Regions from separate parts of the Erwinia billingiae Eb661 genome, predicted to be linked through region 1. Evidence: predicted binding sites of a transcription regulator. Region 1 holds the regulator's gene; each other region holds the start of a gene.
The links. Region 1 encodes PurR, which represses purine synthesis genes. Its sites were predicted from a motif close to CANGCAAACGTTTGCNTG; they were not measured.
Positions count from the first base shown of each region.

Region 2: EBC_RS24505 (NCS2 family permease) is a predicted target of PurR. The motif match lies at 2,294-2,311, and genes of this name have one in related genera.
Region 3: purM (phosphoribosylformylglycinamidine cyclo-ligase) is a predicted target of PurR. The motif match lies at 1,670-1,687, and genes of this name have one in related genera.

Region 1 is NC_014306.1:2,166,193-2,170,849, forward strand. It holds gene cfa (cyclopropane fatty acyl phospholipid synthase) at 1-121, opposite strand, end outside; gene punC (purine nucleoside transporter PunC) at 423-1,613, opposite strand; gene punR (DNA-binding transcriptional activator PunR) at 1,727-2,638, shown strand; gene purR (HTH-type transcriptional repressor PurR) at 2,687-3,712, opposite strand; gene cydH (cytochrome bd-I oxidase subunit CydH) at 3,997-4,086, shown strand; gene EBC_RS11410 (C40 family peptidase) at 4,130-4,657, opposite strand, start outside.
Region 2 is NC_014306.1:5,070,633-5,075,289, reverse strand. It holds gene phoU (phosphate signaling complex protein PhoU) at 1-131, shown strand, start outside; gene EBC_RS24515 (MFS transporter) at 248-1,483, shown strand; gene yieH (6-phosphogluconate phosphatase) at 1,521-2,183, opposite strand; gene EBC_RS24505 (NCS2 family permease) at 2,394-3,707, shown strand; gene EBC_RS24500 (4'-phosphopantetheinyl transferase family protein) at 3,779-4,519, opposite strand.
Region 3 is NC_014306.1:3,717,307-3,721,963, reverse strand. It holds gene purN (phosphoribosylglycinamide formyltransferase) at 1-567, opposite strand, end outside; gene purM (phosphoribosylformylglycinamidine cyclo-ligase) at 564-1,604, opposite strand; gene upp (uracil phosphoribosyltransferase) at 1,848-2,474, shown strand; gene uraA (uracil permease) at 2,542-3,825, shown strand; gene hda (DnaA inactivator Hda) at 3,913-4,614, shown strand; gene bepA (beta-barrel assembly-enhancing protease) at 4,649-4,657, opposite strand, start outside.

The DNA.
Region 1 (4,657 bases):
TCTGGATATCCCAGGGGCGTGTGCCGTTGACCTCAATATCTGCATTGCGTAGCATTTCCTGGACGATTCGATACCAATGATCCTCGACCAGGCTCACTTCTTCTATACACGATGAACTCATAGCTTCTCCATCACCCTGTGTGATTGAAACCTGAGAAATAGAATAGACAATTTCTACAGGATTTGAGAACACGCACGGATAAACCGTACGCCTGATATCCGGCGTTACAGAGGATTGTTAAGAATAGTGCCTGCAGAGTTGCGCAACGAATGCCGCGCGAGATAACACCTTGACCACCCTGTCAGGACTCAAAAAATTGCGACGAACTTGTTATTTTGTGTTGCCTGAAATGAGTATATGCTCACGCCAGGCAATATTCAATTGTTTATTGTTAGGGTGCTAACCAATTGGAATCAAGCTGTTAGCGACCGCTGTGCGCGTCCGCCAGAGCGAGCTTTTCCGCCTTCGCCCGTTGTAAAATATAGCCGATTCCTGCCAGAACAACAGTCGAGATCATCACCAGCGAGGTGGTGAACAGCGAAGTGCTGATAAATGTGGAAACAATCAGACTGGCGATGCAGCACAAACCCAGTTGCAGCGTGTTCTGCAGGGCAGCGGCTTTACCACTCGATTGCGGGAAAGGTAAGAGGGCATTCGACACGACAATCGGATAAATCGCACCGTTTGCTAACGCCATACCGCAGAACGGCAGCAATAACGCCACCATAGACGGATCTTCAATCTGCGCGGCGATAAAAAAAGCCACAATGCTGAGTGAATAGATTGCCAGTAACCAGGGCAGCAGGGAGCGGCCTTCAGTGTGTTTCAGCAACGTTCGGCAGCCGAATCCGCCAATCAAAAAGGCCAGCGTCTGAGGCACGTAGCTCAGCCCAATGTCACCGGGAGACATGCCAAGATCGCCGAGAATGAAGGGCGAACCGGTCAGCCAGGCGAAGAAGCTGGCTGAACAGGCGGCATAAATCAGCACGTTACCACTGTAAACCGGCGATTTTAACAGGCTGAAAAAGCCCATTTTCTTCACGCCATCCACCACCGGCTTCTTCACCGTTGGGGCGAGGAACAAGGTGGAAATCAGCAGCACCACTGCGACCAGCAACAGCGCGACAAAAATGGCGCGCCAGCTGAAATGGTTGAGTAACCAGGCGCCCAGTAACGGCGCGAGCGCAGGCGAGAGTGCCACTAACGGCATGATGGAGGCGAATACGCGATTTGCCTGGCTGGCGGAATAGCGGTCGACGACCAGTGCCTGCCAGCTGACTGCAGCAGCACAAATCCCCACCGCTTGCACAAAGCGCAACGCCAGCAGGGCCGCAGCAGAATCTACCCACCACATCGCGCCACAACTGACGGCGAACAGACTCAGACCCATCAACAGCACAGGCTTACGGCCAATACGATCCGACAACGGACCCCAAAACAGCTGGGCGATGGCAAAACCCGCCAGGAACAGGCTGAGGCTGGCGCTGATGATCCCGGCATCGGTTTGCAGGTCTTGTTGCATGGCACCAAAGGCAGGCAGGTACATATCGGTAGCGAGGAAACCTGCCACGCTTAACAGCGCCAGGTAAACAATAAATCCTTTCGAAGGCATTCTTTTGCTCTTTATTTGTGATGAACGAAACGCCGCAGAGTGTAATCGCGTGCCATACAGCTTGTGAAACGGTAATATTTGCAGGTTGCGTTCAAAAATATTGCAGGCAGATTATGTGGTCAGAACATTCCCTTGAAGTGGTTGATGCAGTTGCCCGCAGCGGCAGTTTTACCGCTGCCGCCGCAGAGCTCCATCGCGTACCCTCAGCCATCAGTTATACCGTGCGGCAGCTGGAAGAATGGCTTGCCGTGCCGTTGTTTGAGCGTCGCCACCGTGATGTGGTGCTGACCGATGCGGGACGAGTATTTATCCAGGAGGGCCGCAGTGTCATCAAAAAAATGCTCGCCACCCGACGGCAGTGCCAGCAGGTCGCTAACGGCTGGCGAGGGCAAATTAATATCGCCGTCGATCGCATCGTTAAATCTCAGCGAACCCGACAGCTGGTAGTCGACTTTTATCGGCACTTTCCGGATATGGAACTGCATCTGTCAGCAGAAGTTTTTAACGGCGTCTGGGATGCGTTGGCCGACGGGCGGGTGGATGTGGCCATCGGCGCGACACAGGCTATCCCGGTAGGTGGCCGCTTCGCCTTCCGCAATATGGGCGCGCTCAACTGGCGCTGTGTGGTTGCCGCGGATCATCCGCTGGCACGTCAGCACGCAGAAACCAGTGAAGAGGCCATTGGCGAATGGCCTTCACTGGTGCTGGAAGATACCTCAAGAGCCTTGCCGAAACGCACCACATGGACGCTGGATAATCAGCGGCGGCTGGTGGTGCCAGACTGGGAAAGCGCATTTGACTGCCTGCTGGCGGGCTTATGCGTGGGGATGGTACCGGGCCATCTGGCGCAACCGCTGCTGCAAAAAGGCGCTTTGCATGAATTGACGCTGGAAGGCGGATTTCCGGACAGTCCGTGCTGCGTGAGCTGGTCTGAGCAGCAGGCTTCACCGGCGCTGAGCTGGTTGCTGGATTATCTGGGTGACAGTGACACGCTGAACAGTGAATGGCTGAAGGAAGAGCCCTGAGCCAATTGGGTGTGCTGAGGGAGAATTCGCCCTCAGCACTGAGCGGGACTAGCGGCGGTAATCCAGGAAGGGACCATCGGCAACCGAACGGCGTTCGATCAACGTAGGATGTACTTCAATCGTCTGCGGTTCTTCACGCTTGCTGGTGATACGATCTAACAGCATATCGAAGGCGGTTTCGCCCAGCTGTTCTTTTGGCTGGTGAACCGTGGTCAGGGCCGGTGTGAAGTAACGGGCGTTGCGTACGTTATCGTACCCGATTACCGATATATCCTGCGGAACGCGCAGGCCCATCTCATCAGCCGCACAAATTGCGCCCATCGCCATCACATCGCCACCGCAGAACACCGCCGTTGGACGCTGCTTCTGCGAGAGGATTTGCTGCATCGCCTGGTGACCTGATTCAGGTTCGAAATTGCCCTGAACCAGCCACTCGTCACGCAAGGTAATCCCCGCTTCAGACAATGCTTTCATAAATCCGGCAAGACGGCCACCGCCGGTGTTGCGCTCCATCTGACCCGGGATGACACCAATATCTCGATGCCCACGGTCGATCAGATAACGGCCAGCCAGATAACCGCCTTCAAAGGCGTTGTCTTCTACCGTATCGGTAAAGTCACCGCGCGATTTGCCCCAGTCCATCACCACCATCGGAATATTGCGGTTATCTTCCAGCATGGTGATCAACTCGTCAGGGTATTCGGAACACATCACCAGCAGGCCATCCACGCGTTTCTGCGCCATCATCGACAGATAGGCCTGCTGCTTGGCAAGATCATTGTGGGCGTTACCGAGGATCAGCGTGTAGCCTTTGGCAAAACAGCGGTTTTCAATGGCTTCAATAATTTCGGCGAAATAGGGCGCCTCGCTCGAAGTAGCCAGCAGCCCGATGGTTTTGGTGTGATTCACCTTCAGACTACGGGCAACCGCGCTGGGTGAATAGTGGAGCGCCTTAATGGCGGCCCACACGGCTTCCCGCGTTTCTTCTGCAACGAAACGGGTCTTGTTGATGACGTGGGAGACGGTGGTGGTGGACACCCCGGCTTGCTTTGCCACATCTTTAATTGTTGCCATGAAATAACTACTCCTGCGCCTATCTTAACCGTTTGATAAGCCTGTTGTTAATCGTTTGCCTGGTGAGATCGAAAACCTGACGTCTGAAGTCGTTTTTTAGTTGCTGTCCGGAGTCGTCAGGAAGGAAAAAGCGCTGATTAAAGACCGCTAAACACCTTAAGGTGCGGGCCGTTGCGCAACAAAAAAAGAATTCTAACAAGGCTTGGCAGAGAAAACGAGATTTTTACCGTCAAGTATGGGAAAATTGATGGCATCATAAACTGTAGGGCTATTTAGGATTAAAAATGGATACCGATCTGAAGTTCTCTTTACTGACCACGGTTTGCGCACTGTTGATGATTATGGCGTTTAGCTTCACCGCGATTATGCATTAAGTGCAAACAGGGCCGGTCTGACGATCGGCTCTGAGTATTTCCGCTATCGAATGGTTTTTGGCGTCATCATCCGGCGGGCACCAATATAGTGGCGCTGCCAGTAATCATCTGCCAGAGCGCTGACCTGAATATCCTTGCCAGTACGTGGCGACTGAATAAACTTCCCACCACCCAGATACACGCCAACATGATCTGCCGTCTCGCGCCCGTTAATGCGGAAGAAGACTAAATCGCCTTTCTCCAGCTCATCACGCTTTATCGAAGCCGCATCATGCAGGTGATACATCTCATTCGCCGTGCGCGGGATTTTAAACTTCACTAAATCCTTGTAGGCATACCACACCAGGCCGCTGCAATCGAAGCCGGTTTTAGGCGACGTTCCGCCCCATTGGTAAGGTTTACCCAGCTGGCCCATCAGTTTGGTCATCGCGGTTTCACGGGCTTTTTGATAGCGGGCGCGGTGAGCTTTACTTAACTTTAATGGCGCAGAAACAGAGTCTGACGTCAGCTCTTCAGCAGTATCGACAACCTTGCCACGATGGCGGCCATAGCGTTTATTTCCGGCGTTTAA
Region 2 (4,657 bases), 2.2 Mb from region 1:
GCGATCGTTGTCAGAATATCTGCGAAATCATCTTCTACTTCGTTAAAGGGCAGGATTTCCGCCACGTTGGCGGTGACGAGCTCGATAAGCTGTTAACCGGCGACGACGAAGGCAGTAATTCTCCTACCTGATGTTCCCCACTGGCCGGCTGAGTCCGGCCCGTTGATCCTGCCGGCGACTTTTCGTCTGGAATGTGACCGCCTGCCTACTTATACTTGCCGCACTTTATTTCTGGCAGGGAACACTCATGATTTCAAAGACGCCCGTAAAGGGCGCTACTCCAGGTAAGGCCATGCTGGCGGCGATCAGCGGCTATGCAATGGACGGCTTCGATCTGCTGATTCTGGGCTTTATGCTGCCCGCCATCTCGATTTCACTGGCGCTCAGCCCTTCGCAGGCGGGTTCGCTGGTGACCTGGACGCTGATTGGCGCGGTACTCGGCGGCATTATCTTCGGCCACCTGAGCGATCGCTTTGGACGCATCCGCGTACTGACCTATACCATCCTGATGTTCTCGGTGTTCACTGGCCTGTGCGCGGTGGCGCAGGGTTACTGGGATCTGCTGGCCTACCGCACCTTAGCGGGCGTCGGGCTGGGCGGGGAATTCGGCATTGGCATGGCGCTGATTGCCGAAGCCTGGCCTGCCAACAAGCGTAACCGCGCGTCGGCCTGGGTCGGTATCGGCTGGCAGCTGGGCGTGTTACTGGCGGCATTTATCACCCCGTTCCTGCTGGGCTACATTGGCTGGCGCGGCATGTTCCTGGTCGGGTTACTGCCGGCTTTCGCCTCCTTTATTATCCGCCGTGGCATGGGCGAACCGGCGGGATTTACCCAACATGTGGATGTGAATCAGGGCCTTTCGTTCTCAGCAAGGCTTAAGCTGCTGGTCAAGGATCGCGCGACCGCCAAAGCCAGTCTGGGGATTTTCATCCTCTGCTCGGTGCAGAATTTTGGCTATTACGGCCTGATGATCTGGATGCCAAGCTACCTTTCCAGCAATTTCGGCTTCTCACTGACCAAGTCAGGGCTGTGGACAGCGGTGACGGTGATCGGCATGACCTTTGGCATCTGGCTGTTTGGCGTGCTGGCGGACCGCTTCGCGCGCTGGAAGATTTTCCTGCTTTACCAGTTTGGTGCGGTGATTATGGTGATCGTGTATGCGCAGCTGCGCGACCCGACCGTGATGCTGTTTACCGGTGCGGTGATGGGGATGTTTGTGAACGGGATGATTGGCGGTTACGGTGCTCTGATTTCGGACACCTACCCGGCGAAGGTGCGGGCAACGGCGCAGAACGTGTTGTTCAACCTCGGCCGTGGCGTGGGCGGCTTTGGCCCACTGGTGATTGGTCTGCTGGTGATCCACCTGTCGTTTACCGCCGCAATTACCCTGCTGGCGCTGATTTACCTGCTGGATATCTTCGCCACCCTGTTCCTGTTGCCTAAAAAGCAGGGCACGGAGGATTCGCTGGGCGCGATTGGCTGAATTGCTCAGGGGCGAAGAGATTCGCCCCTGACGCCGCTTAGCGGGTGATGTTCCAGCCTTTTGCCCGCCACAGTGCAGGCAGTTCGGCCATCTCGGTGAAAGGGGTGACCAAAGGGTGATCCAGCGGCTTATTATGCGCATCCGCGCAGAAGTAAAACACCGGAATGCCTGCCGCAATACCGGCCTTCGCTCCCGCTTCCGAGTCATCAATCAGAATGCACTGCCCGATGGGAACGTTCATCTCGCGGGCGGCGTGGTACATCAACTCCGGATCGGGTTTCCAGCTGCCAATGTCATAGCCGCTGTAAAGGCGATCGGTAAACCACGGCAGCATCTCCGTCAGCCCCAGCGAGTGCTGCATTTTTGGCACCGTCCCGTTGGATACCACGCACATCGGCACGGTGATCTGCTCAAGCAGCGCTTTTGCGCCGGCGATCGGCTTCAGTTCCAGATCGAACAGCCGCGCCACTTCTTTGCGGTATGCCGGTTCGAACTCCTCTTTGCTGACGCTGAGATGATGCCCGGCGCACACCTCGGCAATAATGTCGTACAGCTTGACGCCTTTGTACTTTTCAAACATCTCCTGCAGTGAAAGGTCGCCGCCAAACTGCGCGAAGGTATTCACGTAGGCCTGGGTACAAAGCAGTTCACTGTCCACCAGCGTTCCGTCGCAATCAAAAAATACACAGCCAACAGTCATCGGTGTCTCCCTGAGTTTTTTTACGGTCGCTCCACTTTGACTTACCTGCGGCGGAATTGCGACTGAGAAATGTCAATTCCAGTTAGTGGTTGTGAACGTCTGTAAAACGCGGCGCAACCGGTTGCGAAAAAACCTGTCGGTTAGCTCCCAAAATCAGAATTTTAGGTTAGGATAGCCGTCGACAACTTTTCTCCGTTTTGGAATCACATAATGACTAATCCAGGCCTACTACAGCGGATCTTTAAACTGCAGGAACACGGCACGACCGTCCGTACCGAAGTGATTGCAGGTATCACCACTTTCCTGACGATGGTGTATATCGTTTTTGTGAACCCACAGATCCTCGGTGTGGCGGGCATGAACACCCAGGCGGTGTTTGTCACCACCTGTCTGATTGCCGCGTTCGGCAGCATCCTGATGGGCCTGGTCGCTAACCTGCCGGTGGCACTTGCGCCGGCAATGGGCCTGAATGCCTTCTTTGCTTTCGTTGTGGTCGGTGCGATGGGCATCTCCTGGCAGGTGGGTATGGGCGCCATCTTCTGGGGCGCGGTTGGCCTGCTGCTGCTGACCATTTTCCGCGTCCGCTACTGGATGATTGCCAATATTCCTGCCAGCCTGCGCGTGGGGATCACCGCCGGTATCGGTCTGTTTATTGCGATGATCGGCCTGAAAAATGCCGGCATCATCGTTTCCAACAAAGATACGCTGGTGGCGGTCGGTAACCTGACCTCACACAGCGTGCTGCTGGGTGCGCTGGGCTTCTTTATTATCGCCATTCTGGCTTCCCGCAATATTCATATCGCGGTGCTGGTGTCGATTGTGGTGACTACGCTGATTGGTCTGGCGATTGGTGATGTGAAATACGGCGGCGTCTTCTCCGCCCCAACCGGCATCACCTCGATTGTCGGTCAGGTGGACCTGGCCGGATCGCTGAACGTTGGCATGGCCGGCATCATCTTCTCCTTTATGCTGGTTAACCTGTTCGACTCCTCCGGTACGCTGATTGGCGTCACCGATAAAGCGGGTCTGACCGATGAGAAAGGCACCTTCCCACGCATGAAGCAGGCGCTGTTTGTTGACAGCATCAGCTCGGTGGCCGGTTCTTATATCGGCACTTCTTCCGTGACGGCCTATATCGAAAGCTCATCCGGTGTTTCCATCGGGGGCCGTACCGGGTTGATGGCGGTGGTGACCGGGATCCTGTTCCTGCTGGTGATGTTCCTGTCACCGCTGGCGGGCATGGTTCCAGCCTATGCGGCGGCGGGTGCGCTGATTTATGTTGGCGTGCTGATGAGCTCAAGCCTGGCGCGCGTGAAGTGGGATGACCTGACCGAAGCCGTTCCGGCCTTCGTCACGGCGGTGATGATGCCCTTCAGCTTCTCCATTACCGAAGGGATTGCGTTAGGCTTTATCTCTTACTGCGTGATGAAGTTTGGCACCGGTCGCTGGCGTGAAATCAGCCCCTGCGTGGTGGTTGTCGCGCTGCTGTTTGTGCTGAAAATCGTGTTTATCGACGCGCATTAATCGCGTTAAGCAGGCCAGCTCCGGCTGGCCTGTGGCTTTCTCAACGCCGGCGTTCGCCGCGTTTCCCGTGCCTATCCCTGAAACACTTTCTCTGCTGGCAGGCTGGTCAGACGCAGCATGCGTTGGCCCATCGCCGGTTTGTTGACCTGAATATCCTGCAGTCGCGTCCAGTTCTTCTCTTCGTCAGACTCCCAAAGATGCAAACGCTCGTTGCCGGGTGACAACGCACAGGACCAGATCAATAAGGGTTCCACGTCGGAAACCGCCTGAATATCGGGATACTCCAGCGAGCGTAAGCGGCCAGAGGCGGGATGCAGCCGCAATGACTCGCTGCGGCCTTCTTTCACCCCGGTCAGCTTCATCAGGCTTTTACGCATTGCCCACAGCTGGATAGCGGCTTCGCTGGGGTCGGTCTGTGCATTAATCCAGGCGCGTTCACCGGAAGAGAGGCCTTGCAGATACTGCTCCTGCGTTTGCCTGCTGTGCGCACGGACAATTTCAATGCCCAGCCCGGCATGACCGCCTTCTTCTGCCAGCAGGACGCCAATAATGTTACCGGCATAGGCCAGGCTGAAGTCAGGAAGATCGGGGTCGGCAAACACCGGGCGGCCACACTCGCTGAGCGTCATTTCCGGCAGCTGTGAAAGGCCATAAACGCGCAGCATCAGGTCAGCCAGCAACGCGCGGGCTGCCAGATAACGCACACGGCGCTTTTCAGCCAGCGTGCTGGAGAAATCAAGCAGGGGTTGTGAGAGTCGCTGTACCGAGGGGAGACCCTGGGTAAGGGTGCGGCGTGCAAAATGACTGGCCATCTGTCGCTCCGTGAAAATGGTCGGAAAATCATCGGGGCTATTGTAAGAATTTTCTTAGCAAATATCACCTCACTTTACGTGGAAGTGCAGACTTTCAGATTAAGATCATGTTTTTGGCGCTAGCTGAGCAGCATTGGA
Region 3 (4,657 bases), 1.6 Mb from region 1:
TCTGCCATCGACAAACCAACTGACCACCAGCGGATAAATAGCGTGCTCCTGATGCTGAACGCGGGCGTTCACATCCTCTTCGCTGTCTTCTGCAAACACCGGCACCTTCGCCTGAAGGATCACCGGGCCGCCGTCCAACTGCTCGGTAACGAAATGCACCGAGGTGCCGTGCTCTTCATCGCCATTTTCAATCGCCTGGCGGTGAGTGTGCAGACCCGGGTATTTCGGCAGCAGGGAAGGGTGGATGTTCAGCATGCGTCCGGCATAGTGCTGGACGAAGGCCGGGCTGAGGATCCGCATGTAACCGGCCAGCACCACTAAATCGGGCGCATAAGCATCGATTTCCAGCATCAGCTGGCGATCGAACGCTTCACGGTCAGCAAACTGGGAAGCGGCGAGCGCATGGGCCGGAACACCGGCCTCACGCGCGCGGGTCAGACCGTACGCGTCCGACTTGTTGCTGAACACGGCAGCGACGCTGCCGTGGATCTGGCCTTGCTGGCAGGCATCCAGGATTGCCTGAAGATTGCTTCCCTGGCCGGAAACCAGCACGACTAGCCGTTTCATGCGTTAATGACCACACGCTCTTCAGAATCGGACGCTTTGATCACGCCGATTTTCCAGGCTTTTTCGCCCGCGTCAGTCATCAGCTGTACCGCTTTATCAGCTTCGTCTGCGCTGAGGGCGATTAACATGCCCACGCCGCAGTTAAAGGTGCGGTACATCTCAAAGCGGCTGACGTTGCCCGCTTCCTGCATCCAGCCGAAGACGGCCGGCCACTGCCAGCTTGACTCTTCAATCACCGCCTGGGTGTTGTCTGGCAGCACGCGTGGGATATTTTCCCAGAAGCCGCCACCGGTCAGGTGAGCAATCGCGTGAACATCAACCTGTTCGATCAGGCTGAGGATGTTCTTCACATAGATGCGGGTAGGTTCCAGCAAATGATCGGCCAGCGACTTGCCTTCCAGCTGCGTCGTTTCCGGATTGGTGTTGCTGACTTCCAGAATTTTACGTACCAGCGAGTAGCCATTGGAGTGCGGGCCGCTGGAGCCGAGGGCAATCAGTACGTCGCCGTCCTGAACTTTGCTGCCATCGATGATTTCTGATTTTTCAACCACGCCAACGCAGAAGCCTGCCACGTCGTAATCTTCGCCGTGGTACATGCCCGGCATCTCTGCGGTTTCGCCGCCGACCAGCGCACAGCCAGACTGCGAGCAGCCTTCAGCAATGCCGGTGATCACGCTGGCTGCGGTGTCGACTTCCAGTTTGCCCGTGGCATAGTAATCCAGGAAGAACAGCGGCTCGGCGCCCTGAACCACCAAATCATTCACGCACATCGCGACCAGATCGATACCGATAGTATCGTGGCGTTTAAGGTCCATCGCCAGACGCAGCTTGGTGCCGACGCCGTCAGTGCCGGAAACCAGAATCGGCTCGCGGTATTTTTGCGGCAGCGCACAAAGGGCACCGAAACCGCCTAGTCCACCCATCACTTCCGGGCGACGAGTCTTTTTCACTACGCCTTTAATACGATCGACTAAAGCATTACCCGCGTCGATATCTACGCCGGCGTCTTTATAGCTGAGAGAGGTCTTATCGGTCACTGCGAAATCCCCACGCGGTTTGCGGTTGGTGGTATGGAAAATAAAGCGCGGCAATTCTAACAGCGCAGGCAAACGTTTGCGAGTGCCATCTTCAGACGCGTTGCGGATAACTGGATTTTAGCTAATTATTGACGGGTAGGGACGGTTTAATCAAAAGTTGCACTAAGTCATATGGCGTGGAGCGTAAATGGCGCTATAATCTCGCGATTTTTTTTTGCAGCTTAACACTCCGGGAGTACAACAATGAAGATCGTGGAAGTCAAACACCCGCTGGTCAAACATAAACTGGGTCTGATGCGTGAGCATGACGTAAGCACCAAACGTTTTCGTGAACTCGCCTCAGAAGTGGGAAGTCTGCTGACTTACGAAGCCACCTCTGATTTAGCCACCGAAACGGTGACCATTGAAGGCTGGAATGGTCCGGTAGAAATCGAGCAAATCAAAGGTAAGAAGATCACCGTTGTGCCGATCCTGCGTGCGGGACTGGGCATGATGGAAGGCGTACTCGAGCACGTGCCAAGCGCGCGCATCAGCGTTGTCGGTGTTTACCGCGATGAAGAGACGCTGGAGCCGGTCCCGTATTTCCAGAAGCTGGTTTCCAATATCGAAGAGCGCATGGCGCTGGTGGTGGATCCAATGCTGGCTACCGGTGGGTCAATGATTGCCACCATCGACCTGCTGAAAAAAGCCGGTTGTACCAGCATTAAAGTGCTGGTGCTGGTCGCCGCACCGGAAGGCATTGCCGCGCTGGAAAAAGCGCACCCGGATGTTGAGCTGTACACCGCGTCTATCGATCAGGGTCTGAATGAGAAAGGGTATATCATTCCGGGCCTCGGTGACGCAGGCGATAAGATCTTCGGCACCAAATAAGCCGTCATCAACGAGACAAGCCGACCGCAGAGTCGGCTTTTTAATGGGTAAAACAAGGGGTAATACTATGACACGTCGTGCAATTGGCGTCAGCGAGCGGCCACCGCTGCTGCAAACCATCCCACTCAGCTTCCAGCACCTGTTTGCGATGTTTGGCGCTACCGTGCTGGTGCCAATCCTGTTCCATATCAATCCGGCCACGGTATTGCTGTTTAACGGCGTCGGCACCTTGCTCTATCTCTTTATCTGTAAGGGCAAAATCCCGGCTTACCTCGGTTCAAGCTTTGCCTTTATTTCTCCGGTGTTACTGCTGTTGCCGCTCGGGTATGAAGTGGCGCTCGGCGGCTTTATTCTCTGCGGCGTGCTGTTCTGCCTGGTGGCGTTGATTGTCAAAAAAGCTGGCACCGGCTGGCTGGACGTGATGTTCCCACCGGCGGCAATGGGCGCGATTGTGGCGGTTATCGGGCTGGAACTGGCGGGCGTGGCGGCGAAAATGGCCGGACTGCTGCCCGCTGACGGCGCTTCCGTTGACAGCAAAACCATTATCATCTCGATGGTGACGCTGGGCGTAACGGTGTTTGGCTCGGTGCTGTTCCGCGGCTTTCTGGCGATTATCCCGATCCTGATTGGGGTGATTGCCGGTTATGCGCTCTCTTCGGCGATGGGCATTGTCGACTGGTCTTCGGTAGAAGCCGCGCACTGGTTCGCGCTGCCCACCTTCTATACGCCGCGTTTCGAATGGTATGCGATGTTAACTATCCTGCCGGCCGCGCTGGTCGTGATTGCCGAGCATGTCGGTCATCTGGTGGTCACCGCCAACATCGTGAAAAAGGACCTGTTGAAAGATCCGGGTCTGCATCGCTCGATGTTTGCCAACGGCATTTCTACGGTCATCTCCGGCTTCTTTGGATCCACGCCCAACACCACCTACGGTGAAAATATTGGCGTAATGGCCATCACCCGCGTCTACAGCACCTGGGTGATTGGCGGCGCGGCCATTCTAGCGATCCTGCTGTCCTGCGTCGGTAAACTGGCCGCGGTGATCCAGGCGGTACCGGTGCCGGTTATGGGCGGCGTATCACTGCTGTTATACGGCGTGATTGGCGCTTCCGGTATTCGCGTGCTGATTGAGTCGAAGGTTGACTATAACAAGGCGCAGAACCTGATCCTGACCTCGGTAATCCTGATTATCGGCGTGAGCGGCGCATCGGTGCATATCGGTGCGGCGGAGCTGAAAGGCATGGCGCTGGCCACCATCATCGGCATTCTGCTGAGCCTGATCTTCAAGGCGATCGGCCTGATCCGCCCTGAAGAAGTGGTGCTCGATCCGCAGGATCGCGATCGCCTGTAAGCGACGGCAATCCGGCCTGCGTTTATTAACAGAAGAAAGTTGTGATAAACTCCAGCCGGATTTTGCCCGATCAACACTGAGGTGCTTCTGAACACACCGGCACAGCTGTCTTTGCCCTTGTATTTGCCCGATGACGAAACCTTCGCCAGCTTCTGGCCGGGGGAAAACCCGTCGCTGATTGCCGCGCTGCAAAGTGCGCTGCAACAGGAGCACGGCAGCTATTTTTATTTCTGGTCGCGTGAAGGGGGAGGTCGCAGCCATTTGCTGCATGCCGCCTGCGCCGAGCTCTCCGCCCGTGGCGAGGCCGTCGGCTATGTGCCGCTGGATAAGCGCACCTGGTTTGTGCCGGAAGTGCTGGATGGCATGGAGCAGCTGCCGCTGATTTGCATCGACAATATTGAATGCATTGCCGGGGATGAACCCTGGGAAATGGCGATTTTCGATCTCTATAACCGCATTCTGGAAACCGGCCGCACCCGCTTACTGATCACCGCCGATCGTCCTCCCCGCCAGTTAAACCTCAAGTTAGCCGATTTGGCTTCCCGCCTCGACTGGGGGCAGATTTATCGCCTGCAGCCGTTATCCGATGAGGATAAGTTACAGGCGCTGCAGCTGCGGGCCAGACTGCGAGGTTTTGAACTACCGGAAGACGTGGGCCGTTTTCTGCTGAAAAGGCTGGATCGGGAGATGCGCACGCTGTTTGAAACGCTTGATAAGCTGGACCGCGCTTCAATCAGTGCCCAGCGTAAGCTGACCATTCCTTTTGTGAAAGAAGCGCTCGGTCTGTAGTTCGGCAACGGGCCGCTGCGTCAGCCCGCCCGGATTAGGATCG